2 regions of the Lysinibacillus sp. 1 U-2021 genome follow, and region 2 is predicted to be linked to the other one. Evidence: a T-box and tRNA genes for the amino acid it is inferred to sense, from the RefSeq annotation. Region 2 holds a T-box; the other holds one or more tRNA genes.

Region 1 (6,600 bases), 2.5 Mb from region 2:
TACTTGGGCTGTCACAGGGGCAATGGGTTTACAATCTTTATTATTCTACACAACAGCAGCTTGGATACCTGAGATCTATATTGCTCAAGGTTTAGCCCCTGATAAAGCTGGCTGGATGTTTTCAATCATGCAATTCTCACAAGTACCAATGGCCTTAGCAGTGCCTATTATTGCCGGTAAAATGACTTCTCAACGCCCACTTGTATTGATGTTTACATCCTTCTATTTAGTAGGCTTTGTTGGGGTTGTCATGGAATGGACAAGTCTTGGGGTACTGTGGATGGTTCTTCTAGGGTTAGCAGGTGGTTCTTCATTTGCCCTAGCAATGATGTTCTTCACTCTCCGTACTCGTACTGCATTTGAAGCAGCAGATTTATCAGGCTTTGCACAATCTTTGGGTTATTTATTTGCCGCAATTGGTCCTATTCTTTTTGGCTACTTGCATGATTTATTTGGCGGCTGGAATATTGCGGGATGGCTCTTTGTCGTTGTAGCAATGTTACTCTTCTTTTGCTCAATGAGAGCCTCTAAGGATGAATATGTGCATTAAAATTAAATAAAGCAGGTGGATTAGATTCCTCCATCTGCTCTATTTCTATATAGTGTTTACACATTACTTAATTGTCGGGTTGCTGGAGTAATGTTAGCAATTCAGCAAGGCATTCTGATGCTTCATTATTACGAGCTGTTATAGTAGAAAAAATAGGAACAGCCTCTTGTAAAAGCCTATAACTATAATAGTAATAGCCTACAAAAGCTTGCTCCTCATAGCCCTTTGGCGTTTCTTTCTCCCACTCCTGTTCATCATTATCCTCATTTTCTATCCACAAATAGTTGACGTCTAATAGCTCCTGCATATTTTTAACAGTATTGACTGGCTCGAGATAATCCTTGGTAATAGCATGTGCCACAGCTAAATATAACTGTACCTCTTGTAAGGAGACAACCTCTAATTTTTTACTAGTAAGCTTTTTTAGCAGGACAAGCAAAACCCATGGTGTCACCTGCCACAGTGTACCTTGATGTTCAATTAATTCAGCTAGTTGTGTGTATTGCTCCTGTTCTATCAGCTTAGGAATGGCTGTACCTCTACCATAAGGTGTCGTCAATTGTCTCCATGGGATATTGGGAATTTGCTGATTTAACATAGTAAGCGCCCTCTCTCATCAAAAGTATTGAAAGTAAACAATTCCTTTACACTAATAGCATGGTTTTTGATAAAAATAATTTGGTGTATGATAAATATTTACATAGGGTTTATGGAATATATGAGTTGTGGCAGGGGAAAGAGGTGGGATTAACCATGTCCAGTTGCCTGTCACTTCTCTTCCTGTTGATTTTTCTGCCTCCTCAAACAATTTAAACTGCTGAGCTGCTGTATGATGATCAACAATGCTCACACCTTCTTCTTTAAATGAATGAAGAACAGCAATATTAAGTTCTACTAAAGCACGATCACGCCAAAGAGACGCTTGCTTGGTTGTATCAAGATTAAAAATGTCTGCAATGGCAGGTAACATATTATAACGATCATGATCTGCTAAATTTCGTGCACCAATCTCTGTTCCCATATACCAGCCGTTAAATGGAGCTGCTTGAAAATCAATTCCAGCCATTTGAAAACGCATACTCGAAATAATGGGTACAGCATACCACTTCATTCCTAATTTCTCCACATCGATTGACTCTGGATGGCGGATTGAGACCTCTACTATATTTTCTTCAGGAATTACAAACATTTGAGGAGCACGATTATCCACCTGTATAACGAGTGGTAGTACATCAAAATCAGTTCCTTTACCTCTCCATCCTAACGACTCACACACTTTTGTAAATTTAATGGACTGTGAATCTCCAATAATGCCTGCATCTGTTTCATAGCCTGCATAACGAATTAGTTGATGATTCCAAATCCGTACTCTATCGGAAGCAAACACTGTTATAGTTGGACGGATTTTCCCATGATTTGTCGCATAATCAATATGTTCTAGTAATTTATGAAAAATAGCCTTTTCATCTAAAACATCACGTGCATCTACCACATGCAGTGACTGCCAAAACAGACGTCCAATACACTTATTGCTATTTCGCCATGCCACCCGTGCACCAAAAACTAGCTCCTCTGTTGTTGGGTGATATTCACCTGCATCCTTAACTGCCTGTAATCTATTCTTTAACCAAAGTTCTGATTCATTTTGTTCTGTCTGATATAGATTTAAAAATTGCTGTATCTCCTGTATATTCATATCGATTCCTCCACTTATCCTCATATTAGAGGAACAAAACAACAAGCACCATGAAAATAGTAATCGAAAAAACATACATATTTTATATATGAAATAGTTTGTTCAAATTTACTCTATAGACTCTTTTTCGTAAGAGAATGTAAGGGAGAAAGATTTTAATTATTATAAAAAGGCTACAGTAGTCATGTAGCCTTTTTCAGGGGATTGCAGAACAAAGAAATCAACAGAATTTTTATAAATGATGGAAAGACTAATCGCTCTGAGCTACTTACTTGCTGCTAGTACTTCGCTTTCGCATAGAGCAGAACCAGTTTCACTAATTCTCTGGGCAGGATTGCGCCTGTATCGCTATACTAGAGAAGTCAAGCGCCTTCACAAAAATGTTGACCATGAAGTGTACGTGGTAAGTAAAGCGGTTTATTGGAAGCCCATAGAAAGATGCTAGGGGAATGAAATTTAGTCCCTCACCTTGCCAATAGGTCTTTTTCTGCTATTGCATTATCTTTTATCGATTAACAAAAAGGAGAATAGAAAAAAGCATGTAACACACATCTGTGCTACATGCTTGATGACCCGTACGGGATTCGAACCCGTGTTACCGCCGTGAAAGGGCGGTGTCTTAACCACTTGACCAACGGGCCGTGGCTCCGAAGGCAGGACTCGAACCTGCGACAACCTGATTAACAGTCAGGTGCTACTACCAACTGAGCTACTTCGGAATAATGATGGGCCTAAATGGACTCGAACCATCGACCTCACGCTTATCAGGCGTGCGCTCTAACCAGCTGAGCTATAGGCCCATTTTGGAGCGGGTGATGAGAATCGAACTCACGACATCAGCTTGGAAGGCTGAGGTTTTACCATTAAACTACACCCGCAATAATGGTGGGTCAGGACGGAATCGAACCGCCGACACTTAGAGCTTCAATCTAATGCTCTACCAACTGAGCTACTGACCCGAAAAATGGAGGAGGTAGAGGGATTCGAACCCCCGCGCGGTGTTACCCGCCTGTCGGTTTTCAAGACCGATCCCTTCAGCCAGACTTGGGTATACCTCCAAAAATATTACAATGGTGGAGCCTAGCGGGATCGAACCGCTGACCTCCTGCGTGCAAGGCAGGCGCTCTCCCAGCTGAGCTAAGGCCCCATTTAACATGAAAGATGGTCGGAATGACAGGATTCGAACCTACGACCCCTTGGTCCCAAACCAAGTGCTCTACCAAGCTGAGCTACATTCCGTAAACATGATTTTATTGGCGCGCCCGACAGGAGTCGAACCCATAACCTTCTGATCCGTAGTCAGACGCTCTATCCAATTGAGCTACGGGCGCATGTTAATTAAAAAATGATGAGCCATGAAGGACTCGAACCTTCGACCCTCTGATTAAAAGTCAGATGCTCTACCAACTGAGCTAATGGCTCGTGAAATTAAAAATGGCTGGGGTACTAGGATTCGAACCTAGGCATGACGGAATCAAAATCCGTTGCCTTACCGCTTGGCTATACCCCAATTTTAAAATGGGGCGACTGATGGGAATCGAACCCACGAATGTCGGAACCACAATCCGATGCGTTAACCACTTCGCCACAATCGCCACTATATAGATTATATTAGCTGTATTATGAACGAGTACCTCAATACCTGGCAGGGGCAGTAGGAATCGAACCCACACCAAAGGTTTTGGAGACCTCTATTCTACCGTTGAACTATGCCCCTAAAATGGTGGAGGGGGACGGATTCGAACCGCCGAACCCTAAGGAGCGGATTTACAGTCCGCCGCGTTTAGCCACTTCGCTACCCCTCCAAGGGAATGGTGCCGGCGATAGGAGTCGAACCCACGACCTACTGATTACAAGTCAGTTGCTCTACCAACTGAGCTACACCGGCAATAATAATGGCGGTCCCGACCGGGATCGAACCGGCGATCTCCTGCGTGACAGGCAGGCATGTTAACCGCTACACCACGGGACCAAAATGGTGGAGGATGACGGGCTCGAACCGCCGACCCCCTGCTTGTAAGGCAGGTGCTCTCCCAGCTGAGCTAATCCTCCACAAAAAATAAGCGAAGCGACGTCCTACTCTCACAGGGGGAAGCCCCCAACTACCATCGGCGCTAAAGAGCTTAACTTCCGTGTTCGGTATGGGAACGGGTGTGACCTCTTTGCCATCATCACTTCACTTATTCAGCTGAAAGACTTGTTCTTTCAAAACTAGATAAACGATACATTGAATGCTTCAAACGTTTTTGGTTAAGTCCTCGATCGATTAGTATTCGTCAGCTCCATGTGTCACCACACTTCCACCTCGAACCTATCTACCTCATCGTCTTTGAGGGATCTTACTTACTTGCGTAATGGGAAATCTCATCTTGAGGGCGCTGAAAGACACAGCTGCGGCTGTTACCGCATGGGCGTCAACGTGGCGCATTCCGCAATTTAAAACGGTTGGTCTGCCGACAATGGGGGCTTACCGTGAATTACGCAAATTGCCTCGCGGCGTCAGCATTGCTGATGAGTTTGACGAGCGCGTCGAGGCTGCACGCGCCGCCGCAGACAGTGGTGATTTTGCGTTGTATATCAGCGCGCAGGGTGGGGCAAATGTTCCGCGCGATTGTCAGACTGTCAGAGTCGCCCGTAGCCCGTCGGATGACGTTAACGAGTACGAGGAAGAAGTCGAGAGAGTGGTCGGCATTTACGCACCGCATCTCGGCGCGCGTCATATTCATATCACCAGAACCACGGATTGGCGCATTGTGCCGAAAGTTCCGGTCGTTGAGCCTTTGACTTTAAAAAGCGGCATCGCCGCGCCTCGGAGTCCTGTCAATAACTGTGGAAAGCTCACCGGTGGTGATACTTCGTTACCGGCTCCCACACCTTCTGAACACGCCGCAGCAGTGCTTAATCTGGTTGATGACGGTGTTATCGAATGGAACGACACGGAGGTCGTGAGGGCGCTCAGGGGGGCATTAAAACACGACCTGAGAACACCAAATCGTCAGCAAAGAAACGGAAGCCCGTTAAAACCACATGAAATTGCACCATCGGCCAGACTGACCCGGTCGGAAAGAATGCAAATTACCCGTATCCGCGTTGACCTTGCTCAGAACGGTATCAGGCCGCAGCGATGGGAGCTTGAGGCGCTGGCGCGTGGCGCGACCGTAAATTATTACGGGAAATCTTTCAATTATCAGGTCGCTGATGAGTGGCCTGGATTTTTGTTACCCATTTGAGTAAAAATGCAGCGTGATTTTATATGCCTTTGAATGGATTATGCGAAGCGCCTCTAAGGCAGATGAGGAGCAATAGCATGCTGAAGTAGAAGGCTAAATTGTATTGAATCGCTAGCATGTAATTTAAGGCAGCTATTTGATTCGAGTCATAAAAGAGCATCTATTTCGGCTAATAAAACCATTGCGAGTGACCTTTTGTCGAAGCATAATTCATCTCGAGCGAAGTCTTGCTAGTCTTTCATCGGAATGATGACAGGCGCAAAAAAACCACCCTGGCAGGTGGTTTTTTTGTTTGAAGCATACTAAAGAATAATACTTACATGGATATTACTGACGTTTACTGACAAACCACTTGGACTACCATATGGATAGCCAAAGAGGGCCAGAACGAGAATGCAGTAATAGCACTTCTTCATATTTCCTCCTGTAAGCAGAGGGCAATTTCCGCCGATATATGCGCTTCTGAGGCGGAGTTACTATTTAGCGAAGTCTTGCCCTGAAATAATGCTCTGTTTAAACGCAAAGTGATCTGGCATATCACCGAACAGAGAGCCTGAACAACACAACATATAGTATGTCGTTGTTTCTGGTTGCATTTTATGTTGTGTAATACTGGTTTTGCATCAAGGATGTTTGAGCTTTTTTTGATATAGCTCAAAGTAAAAAGCAGGGACTACGGATGATAAGGTATTGAAAGCAATGTAAATTTTTTAAAGTTATTGGTGGCTAAAAAATGCACGGTTTCAATATGGCGGACTTAAATAAGCAATTAAAAAAGTCATAAATATCACTAAAATCATGGTGTTACGTTTTTTTTGTGGGAGCTGCGGTGACGCTTAAGTTGATTTGTCATTAAATAAGCCGTGCATGCAACAAGTGAATGTTTTTGCATGCGTCGGGGATGCCCGTTCCAGCTGCTCGCGGTCAGAGCTGGTGCGGATCCATAGTATCTATGCAACTGCATTAAAACCGCCACATGAAGCGGGCGGGCGAGGCGGGGAAAGCACCGCGCGTAAGATAAACAGAAGAGCGAAGGATTATGGTTGAGTATTTGTGTTTTTGTACATATGATAAAAAGGTGTTTACGCTTAAAAACACATCAAAGGAGATGATATGGAAAATAT
Region 2 (6,600 bases):
TTTCCCTCAATAACAAACACGAGGTGAAATGCAATGATTAAAATCCACTATTATAATAGCTGCAGTAAGACAGTCCAACATGATTTCAATATGATTGATTTACAACTCCCTATTCATAACGAAGATTTATTATGGGTAGATTTATATGCTTATAGTTATAATGAATTGAATAATATAGCTGATGTATTTGGCTTTCATCCACTCGCAGTTGAAGATTGCTTACATGAAGGCTCACGTCCAAAAATGGATAGTTATGGTGATTATAAATTTTTTGTGCTCCATGCACCAATTTATAATGAGAAAAGTAACAATGAAATTACAACCGTTGAGTTAAATATTTTTATGGGACCAAACTATATTGTGACTGTGCATAAACAAAAGTTGCAATGGCTAGGAAAAATGGAAAATGTTTGTGTTAATAGCCCAAGATTTTTGGAAAAGGGTACTGATTTTTTATTGCATACAATTATTGACGGTATTACAGACGAATACTTCCCAGTATTAGAACGAATTCGCGCACGTATAGATGAACTAGAAGAAGAAATTTATGATTATCAACCAAAAGTGGTGACAGAGGAATTTCTTGCATTGAAGCGGACAATTATTTTAATTCGTCAGGCCATTATGCCACAAAGAAGAATTTTTTCTACAATCAATGGCCAGTGGAAATTTGATATTCAAGAAGAAAATATTCCATTCTATAAAGATTTGAATGACCATCTAGAGCGTATTGTCGACTCCACAGAGACATATCGCGATTTAGTGAACAGCACGCTTGATACGTATTTTTCAATTATCAGTGGGAAATCCATTGAAAAGCTGAATTTATTAACGGTCATTTCGACAATTATGTTACCACTATCAGTAATTACTAGTTTTTTTGGAATGAATGTACCTTTGCCTTATCAAGATACCCCTTATACAACTATTGCAATTAGCGCCTTCTTAGTTATCTTTACATGGGGTATGTGGATATATTTCAAAAAAATGATTGCTTAGTTAGTGTTAGTCATACTAGTACTAATTGACAGCGCAATAGATTTTTTTTATAATTTTCGATAGAAAAAGTAAAAACGATGATGGAAAAAGTACGTATTTGTGTGTGCACAAGAAAGGGATTTCTAGGCTGAAAAAATCCTCACAACAGCAAATGCCGAAAGCTACTCCAGAGTGCAGCTAATCCCTGCCGTTCACTGACGTTACAAGTGCTAAAGAGGTAAGTAAGGTTTTTACTTACAACTAGGGTGGTACCGCGAGACTAATGACAAGTCCTCGTCCCTTTTTGGGGATGAGGGCTTTTTTTATTTTCTTCGGTAAATCGCAGGATTCGTATCGTGATTTTACAATATAAAATAGGAGGAATTTATCCAATGAAAGCAGTAGATATTCGCCGTATGTATTTGGAATTTTTTAAAGAAAAGGGGCATCATCATGAGCCATCAGCACCACTTGTGCCAATAAATGATCCATCACTTCTTTGGATCAACTCAGGTGTTGCAACTTTGAAACCATATTTTGATGGCCGTATTATCCCTGATAATCCACGTATTACAAATGCTCAAAAATCGATTCGTACCAACGATATTGAAAACGTTGGGAAAACAGCTCGACACCATACATTCTTTGAAATGTTAGGAAACTTCTCTATTGGTGACTACTTTAAAAAAGAAGCAATTCATTATGCTTGGGAGTTTTTAACAGATAAAAAATGGATGGGCTTTGATCCAGCATTATTATCCATCACGATTCACCCAGAAGACCAGGAAGCATATGATGTTTGGCATCAGGAAATCGGTATTCCAGAAGAACGTTTAATTCGTTTAGAAGGGAACTTCTGGGATATAGGAGAAGGCCCATCTGGTCCGAACTCAGAGATTTTTTATGATCGCGGCGTAGAATACGGCTCAGATGAAAATGACCCTGAAATGTATCCAGGAGGAGAAAATGAGCGTTACCTAGAAATTTGGAACCTTGTGTTCTCTCAATTTAACCATAATCCTGATGGCACTTACACGCCACTACCAAAGCAAAATATTGATACAGGTATGGGCTTAGAGCGTATTGTGTCCGTCGTGCAAAATGTACCAACAAACTTTGATACTGATTTATTTATGCCAATTATTGAAAAAATCGAGGAGTTTGCCAATCGTAAATATAAACGACCTGGCGAAGTAGACTTAAATGAAATCTTTGGCTCAGATGAAGATATTAATACACCATTTAAAGTGATTGCAGACCATATCCGTACAGTAGCATTTGCTATAGGCGATGGTGCCCTGCCTTCAAATGAAGGCCGTGGCTATGTATTACGTCGCTTACTACGTCGTGCCGTTCGCTATGCTAAACAAATTGGTATTGAAAAACCATTTATGTTTGAACTTGTACCAACTGTGGGTAAAATTATGGAAGACTTCTATCCAGAAGTTACAGAGAAATGCGAATTTATTCAACGTGTCATTAAAAATGAAGAAATTCGTTTCCACGAAACATTAGATGGTGGTTTAGCTATCTTTAATGAAGTAGTGGAATCTCAAAAAGCAGCTGGTCATGATTACATCCCAGGAGCAGATGCTTTCCGTTTATATGATACGTATGGTTTCCCAATCGAGCTAACGGAAGAATATGCAGAGGAAGTAGGCATGAAAGTAGATCATGAAGGTTTTGAGGCAGCGATGGAAGAGCAACGTGAACGCGCGCGTGCTGCACGACAAGATGTTGATTCGATGCAAGTCCAGAATGAAGTATTAGCAAACTTAACGGTTGCAAGTGAATTTGTTGGCTATGATACGTTAAGTGTTAATACTGAAATCGCTGCAATGATCGTCAATGGTCAAGTTGCGAAAGTCGCTTCTGAAGGTCAGGAAGCATTGGTTATTTTAGCGAAGACACCATTCTACGCTGAAATGGGTGGTCAAATTGCTGATAGTGGTACTATTTCAAATGATAGCTTTACGGCTGTTGTAAAAGATGTTCAAAAAGCACCGAATGGTCAACCGCTTCATACAGTAGTAGTTGAATCTGGGGAAATGCATGTGGAAGATGCAGTGCAAGCAGTGGTCAATCGTGATGACCGTAATTTAATCATTAAAAACCATACGGCAACACATATTATGCAACGTGCATTAAAAGATGTGCTAGGTGATCATGTGAACCAAGCTGGATCATATGTAGGACCTGATCGTTTACGTTTTGATTTCTCTCACTTTGGTCAAGTTACAAAAGAAGAATTACAGCAAATTGAACGTATTGTAAATGAAAAAGTGTGGGATGATATAGAGGTCATTATTGAAGAAAAAGGCATTGATGAAGCAAAAGCAATGGGTGCTATGGCATTATTCGGTGAAAAATATGGAGATGTTGTACGTGTAGTATCCATCGGAGATTATTCGATTGAGCTATGTGGTGGTATCCATGTTAAACGCTCTTCTGAAATTGGCTTCTTTAAAATTGTTTCAGAAGGTGGTATCGGTGCAGGTACTCGTCGTATTGAAGCTGTTACAGGAAAAGTTGCTTATGAAGCAGTAAAAGAAGAAGAAGCATTATTAAATGATGCAGCAGCATTATTAAAAGCAAATGCTAAAGATATTGTTACAAAAGTACAGGCATTACAAGCAGACTATAAAGAATTACAACGTGAAAACGAAGCATTATCTCAAAAAATCGCCAATGCACAGGCAGGGGCAGTTGTTGATGCCGCTCAAACAATTGGAGATGTGACAGTGCTATCTACAAAAGTGGAAGCGAAGGATAACAATCAACTCCGTCAAATGATGGATGACCTGAAAGCAAAAATGCCAAAAGCAGTCATTGTTCTTGGAGCAGTTGATGGTGAAAAAGTTATGTTATGTGCTGGTGTTTCAAAAGAATTAGTTGGTGGCAATTACCATGCAGGGAATATTGTGAAAATGGTTGCGGAAGCATGTGGTGGTAAAGGTGGCGGTCGTCCAGATATGGCGATGGCAGGTGCAAAAGATGCATCAAAACTTGATGAAGCACTACTTTCTGTGTATGATTATGTTAAATCCATTTAATTAATTCACCAAAACATGTTATAATAAAGAGAAATTGGAGATGAGCTTGTTTGCACATCTCCTTATTTCTGAAAGCGAGGTGCTGGTCATGAGTTCATTTGATCAAACGATGAAATTTAATTTTCCAGAAGAATCAATGGAACAGGAAGTCAAGCAGGTAATGTTGAAAGTTCATTCTTCATTAGAGGAAAAGGGATATAACCCTATCAATCAGATTGTTGGTTACTTACTTTCTGGTGATCCGGCGTATATTCCTCGCCATCAGGATGCTCGTAATTTAATTCGCAAGCTTGAGCGTGACGAAATTCTAGAGGAGCTTGTTAAATTTTATATCAAAAAGAATAACGAGGACTAGAAATGAGAATTATGGGATTAGACGTTGGGTCAAAAACTGTGGGTGTTGCTGTAAGTGATGCACTTGGTTGGACCGCCCAAGGTATTGAAACCGTAAAAATTGATGAAGCTAATGGTGAGTTCGGTATTGACCGTATCGCTGAGCTAGTAAAGGAATATACTATAACAGAATTTGTTGTAGGTTTTCCAAAAAACATGAATAATACGGTTGGACCGCGTGGAGAGGCTTCTGAAAACTATAAAAAGCTATTAGAAGAGCATTTCTCACTACCGGTCAAATTATGGGATGAACGTTTAACGACGATGGCTGCTGAACGTATGCTGATCGAAGCGGACGTGAGTCGCAAAAAGCGCAAGCAGGTCATTGATAAAATGGCAGCTGTGATGATTTTACAAGGCTACTTAGATAGCAAAAATTAATTGATGAGGTGACAATGCATGGCACACGAGCATAACCATGAAGAAGAACTACATGTTCAACACATTACAGTGATTGACGAAAACGGAAACGAGCAGCTTTGTGAAGTGATTCACGTTCATGAATCTCCAGAGTTTGGCAAATCATATGTGTTTTACTCAATGGTAGGCGCAGAGGAAGATGAAGATGGCTCAGTTGAAATCTTTGTATCTTCATTTGTACCATCTGAAAATGGTGAAGATGGTGAATTAACACCAATCGAAACTGAAGCAGAGTGGGATATGGTAGAGGACGTTTTAAACGCTTTAGAGGATGAAAACGAAGACTAATCTTCTAACTCAAAGCTTGGAACAAGGATCGCAGCTTGCAGTCCTTGTTCCTTTTTTATTGAAGCTTTTCTAATGTAGAAGGATTGTTAAATTGAAGAATGAATGCATTGTAGATGTGTGAATTTGATCCACAATTGTTGAGAAACGTTCATAAAGTTTGTGGATTCGCTTAGAAATAGAGTGTAACCGCTCCAAGCCCCACTCCAAACATCGAGAACCTGCTCAAAGGTAGAGAAGAAATGCAGGGAAAACTTGCTCAAAAATAGGAGAAGCTATTCTAAAGTGTCTAACCTCAAAAAAACGATTTAATAAATGACATCAAATTGTCATAAAGGAGGAAACAGAATGAATGAAGAAACGCAAGAATTTATGATCATTGGGAAAGATGGTAAGGAACAGCAGTGTCGTGTGGTCTTTACCTTTGATGCGGAGGACAAGTCCTATGTGTTATTTTCCCTTCTAGATGAAACAGGTCAAGAAATTCCAGGAGACCTTTCGGCGATGACTTTTGATTATGATGACAATACAGGTGAGATGACAAATTTACAGCCTGTTGAAACAGATGCCGAATGGGAAATGATTAATGAAGTGGTGTTAACATTACTTGATGAATTTGAAGAAGAACCACAGCTAATTACTGTGACAGACGAAGAAGGAAAAGATCAAGTGTGCGAAGTCATTCATACATTTTCATCTGAGCAATTCGGTAAATCGTATGTATTATATGTGCCAGCAACAGATGAACCGATTGATGAGCGTGATATTTTTGCAGCCCAATATCTAGCTGGAAATGAAGGCCAGATTGAAGAGTTATACCCGATTGAGTCAGATGAAGAATGGGAATTTGTAGAAGAAGTATTAAACACTTTATAGGATAAACTATTTCTAGAATGCTCAAAAATCTGCTAACGAAAGTTGTTGGCAGATTTTTTACATATGTAATTTCTCCTGAATTGTCGATTTCTGTTTGTCGTGAAAGTTGATTTCTAGTATGATATTGAATAGTGATAGGGGGGAAACCCGTGGATAACGGTTCAAAAAAACAAGAAATGTTTTCAAAAATGCAAGAAAGAAAATCTGAGGTAAAAATGGTGAGAAAAATCGTCGCAATTATTGCCATTGTTTTCGTACTAATAATTGGAGTTGTTGGTTTATTTGGGTACAATTATGTAAAAGGTGCTCTAAAACCATTAGACCCTAATGCAACGAAAACAATTGCAGTAGAAGTACCAATTGGCTCTAGTTTGTCCTCCATTTCAACACTACTAGAGAAAAAAGGTGTCATAAAAGATGCACGTGTTTTTAAATACTATGCAAAATTTAAAAATGAATCACAATTTCAAGCGGGAAATTATGATTTAACACAGGCAATGACATTTGATGAACTCATTGAAAGCTTGAAAACAGGGAAGGTATATCGTAAGCCTGTCTTTACGATGACAGTCCCAGAAGGCTTAACACTTGAACA

What was found. A T-box is a leader RNA that pairs with one kind of tRNA and senses whether it is charged. The one in region 2 lies ahead of alaS (alanine--tRNA ligase), so its partner is inferred to be a tRNA-Ala.
Region 1: it encodes a tRNA-Ala, which carries the amino acid that the T-box ahead of alaS (alanine--tRNA ligase) is inferred to sense. The anticodon was not compared.

What each region holds. Positions count from the first base shown of each region.
Region 1 is NZ_CP123966.1:4,546,702-4,553,301, reverse strand. Features, by position in the region: gene QH639_RS24260 (CynX/NimT family MFS transporter) at 1-550, shown strand, start outside; gene QH639_RS24255 (hypothetical protein) at 618-1,148, opposite strand; gene QH639_RS24250 (nitric oxide synthase oxygenase) at 1,200-2,246, opposite strand; tRNA gene QH639_RS24245 (tRNA-Glu) at 2,816-2,887, opposite strand; tRNA gene QH639_RS24240 (tRNA-Asn) at 2,889-2,965, opposite strand; tRNA gene QH639_RS24235 (tRNA-Ile) at 2,973-3,046, opposite strand; tRNA gene QH639_RS24230 (tRNA-Gly) at 3,051-3,124, opposite strand; tRNA gene QH639_RS24225 (tRNA-Phe) at 3,130-3,205, opposite strand; tRNA gene QH639_RS24220 (tRNA-Ser) at 3,212-3,304, opposite strand; tRNA gene QH639_RS24215 (tRNA-Ala) at 3,318-3,393, opposite strand; tRNA gene QH639_RS24210 (tRNA-Pro) at 3,409-3,485, opposite strand; tRNA gene QH639_RS24205 (tRNA-Arg) at 3,501-3,577, opposite strand; tRNA gene QH639_RS24200 (tRNA-Lys) at 3,596-3,668, opposite strand; tRNA gene QH639_RS24195 (tRNA-Gln) at 3,682-3,756, opposite strand; tRNA gene QH639_RS24190 (tRNA-His) at 3,766-3,841, opposite strand; tRNA gene QH639_RS24185 (tRNA-Trp) at 3,890-3,963, opposite strand; tRNA gene QH639_RS24180 (tRNA-Tyr) at 3,968-4,051, opposite strand; tRNA gene QH639_RS24175 (tRNA-Thr) at 4,059-4,134, opposite strand; tRNA gene QH639_RS24170 (tRNA-Asp) at 4,143-4,218, opposite strand; tRNA gene QH639_RS24165 (tRNA-Val) at 4,223-4,298, opposite strand; rRNA gene rrf (5S ribosomal RNA) at 4,310-4,425, opposite strand; gene QH639_RS24155 (hypothetical protein) at 4,616-5,476, shown strand; gene QH639_RS24150 (AAA family ATPase) at 6,590-6,600, shown strand, end outside.
Region 2 is NZ_CP123966.1:2,070,527-2,077,126, reverse strand. Features, by position in the region: gene corA (magnesium/cobalt transporter CorA) at 34-999, shown strand; T-box leader at 1,068-1,283, shown strand; gene alaS (alanine--tRNA ligase) at 1,371-4,031, shown strand; gene QH639_RS10555 (IreB family regulatory phosphoprotein) at 4,120-4,386, shown strand; gene ruvX (Holliday junction resolvase RuvX) at 4,389-4,805, shown strand; gene QH639_RS10545 (DUF1292 domain-containing protein) at 4,824-5,132, shown strand; gene QH639_RS10540 (DUF1292 domain-containing protein) at 5,478-6,005, shown strand; gene mltG (endolytic transglycosylase MltG) at 6,155-6,600, shown strand, end outside.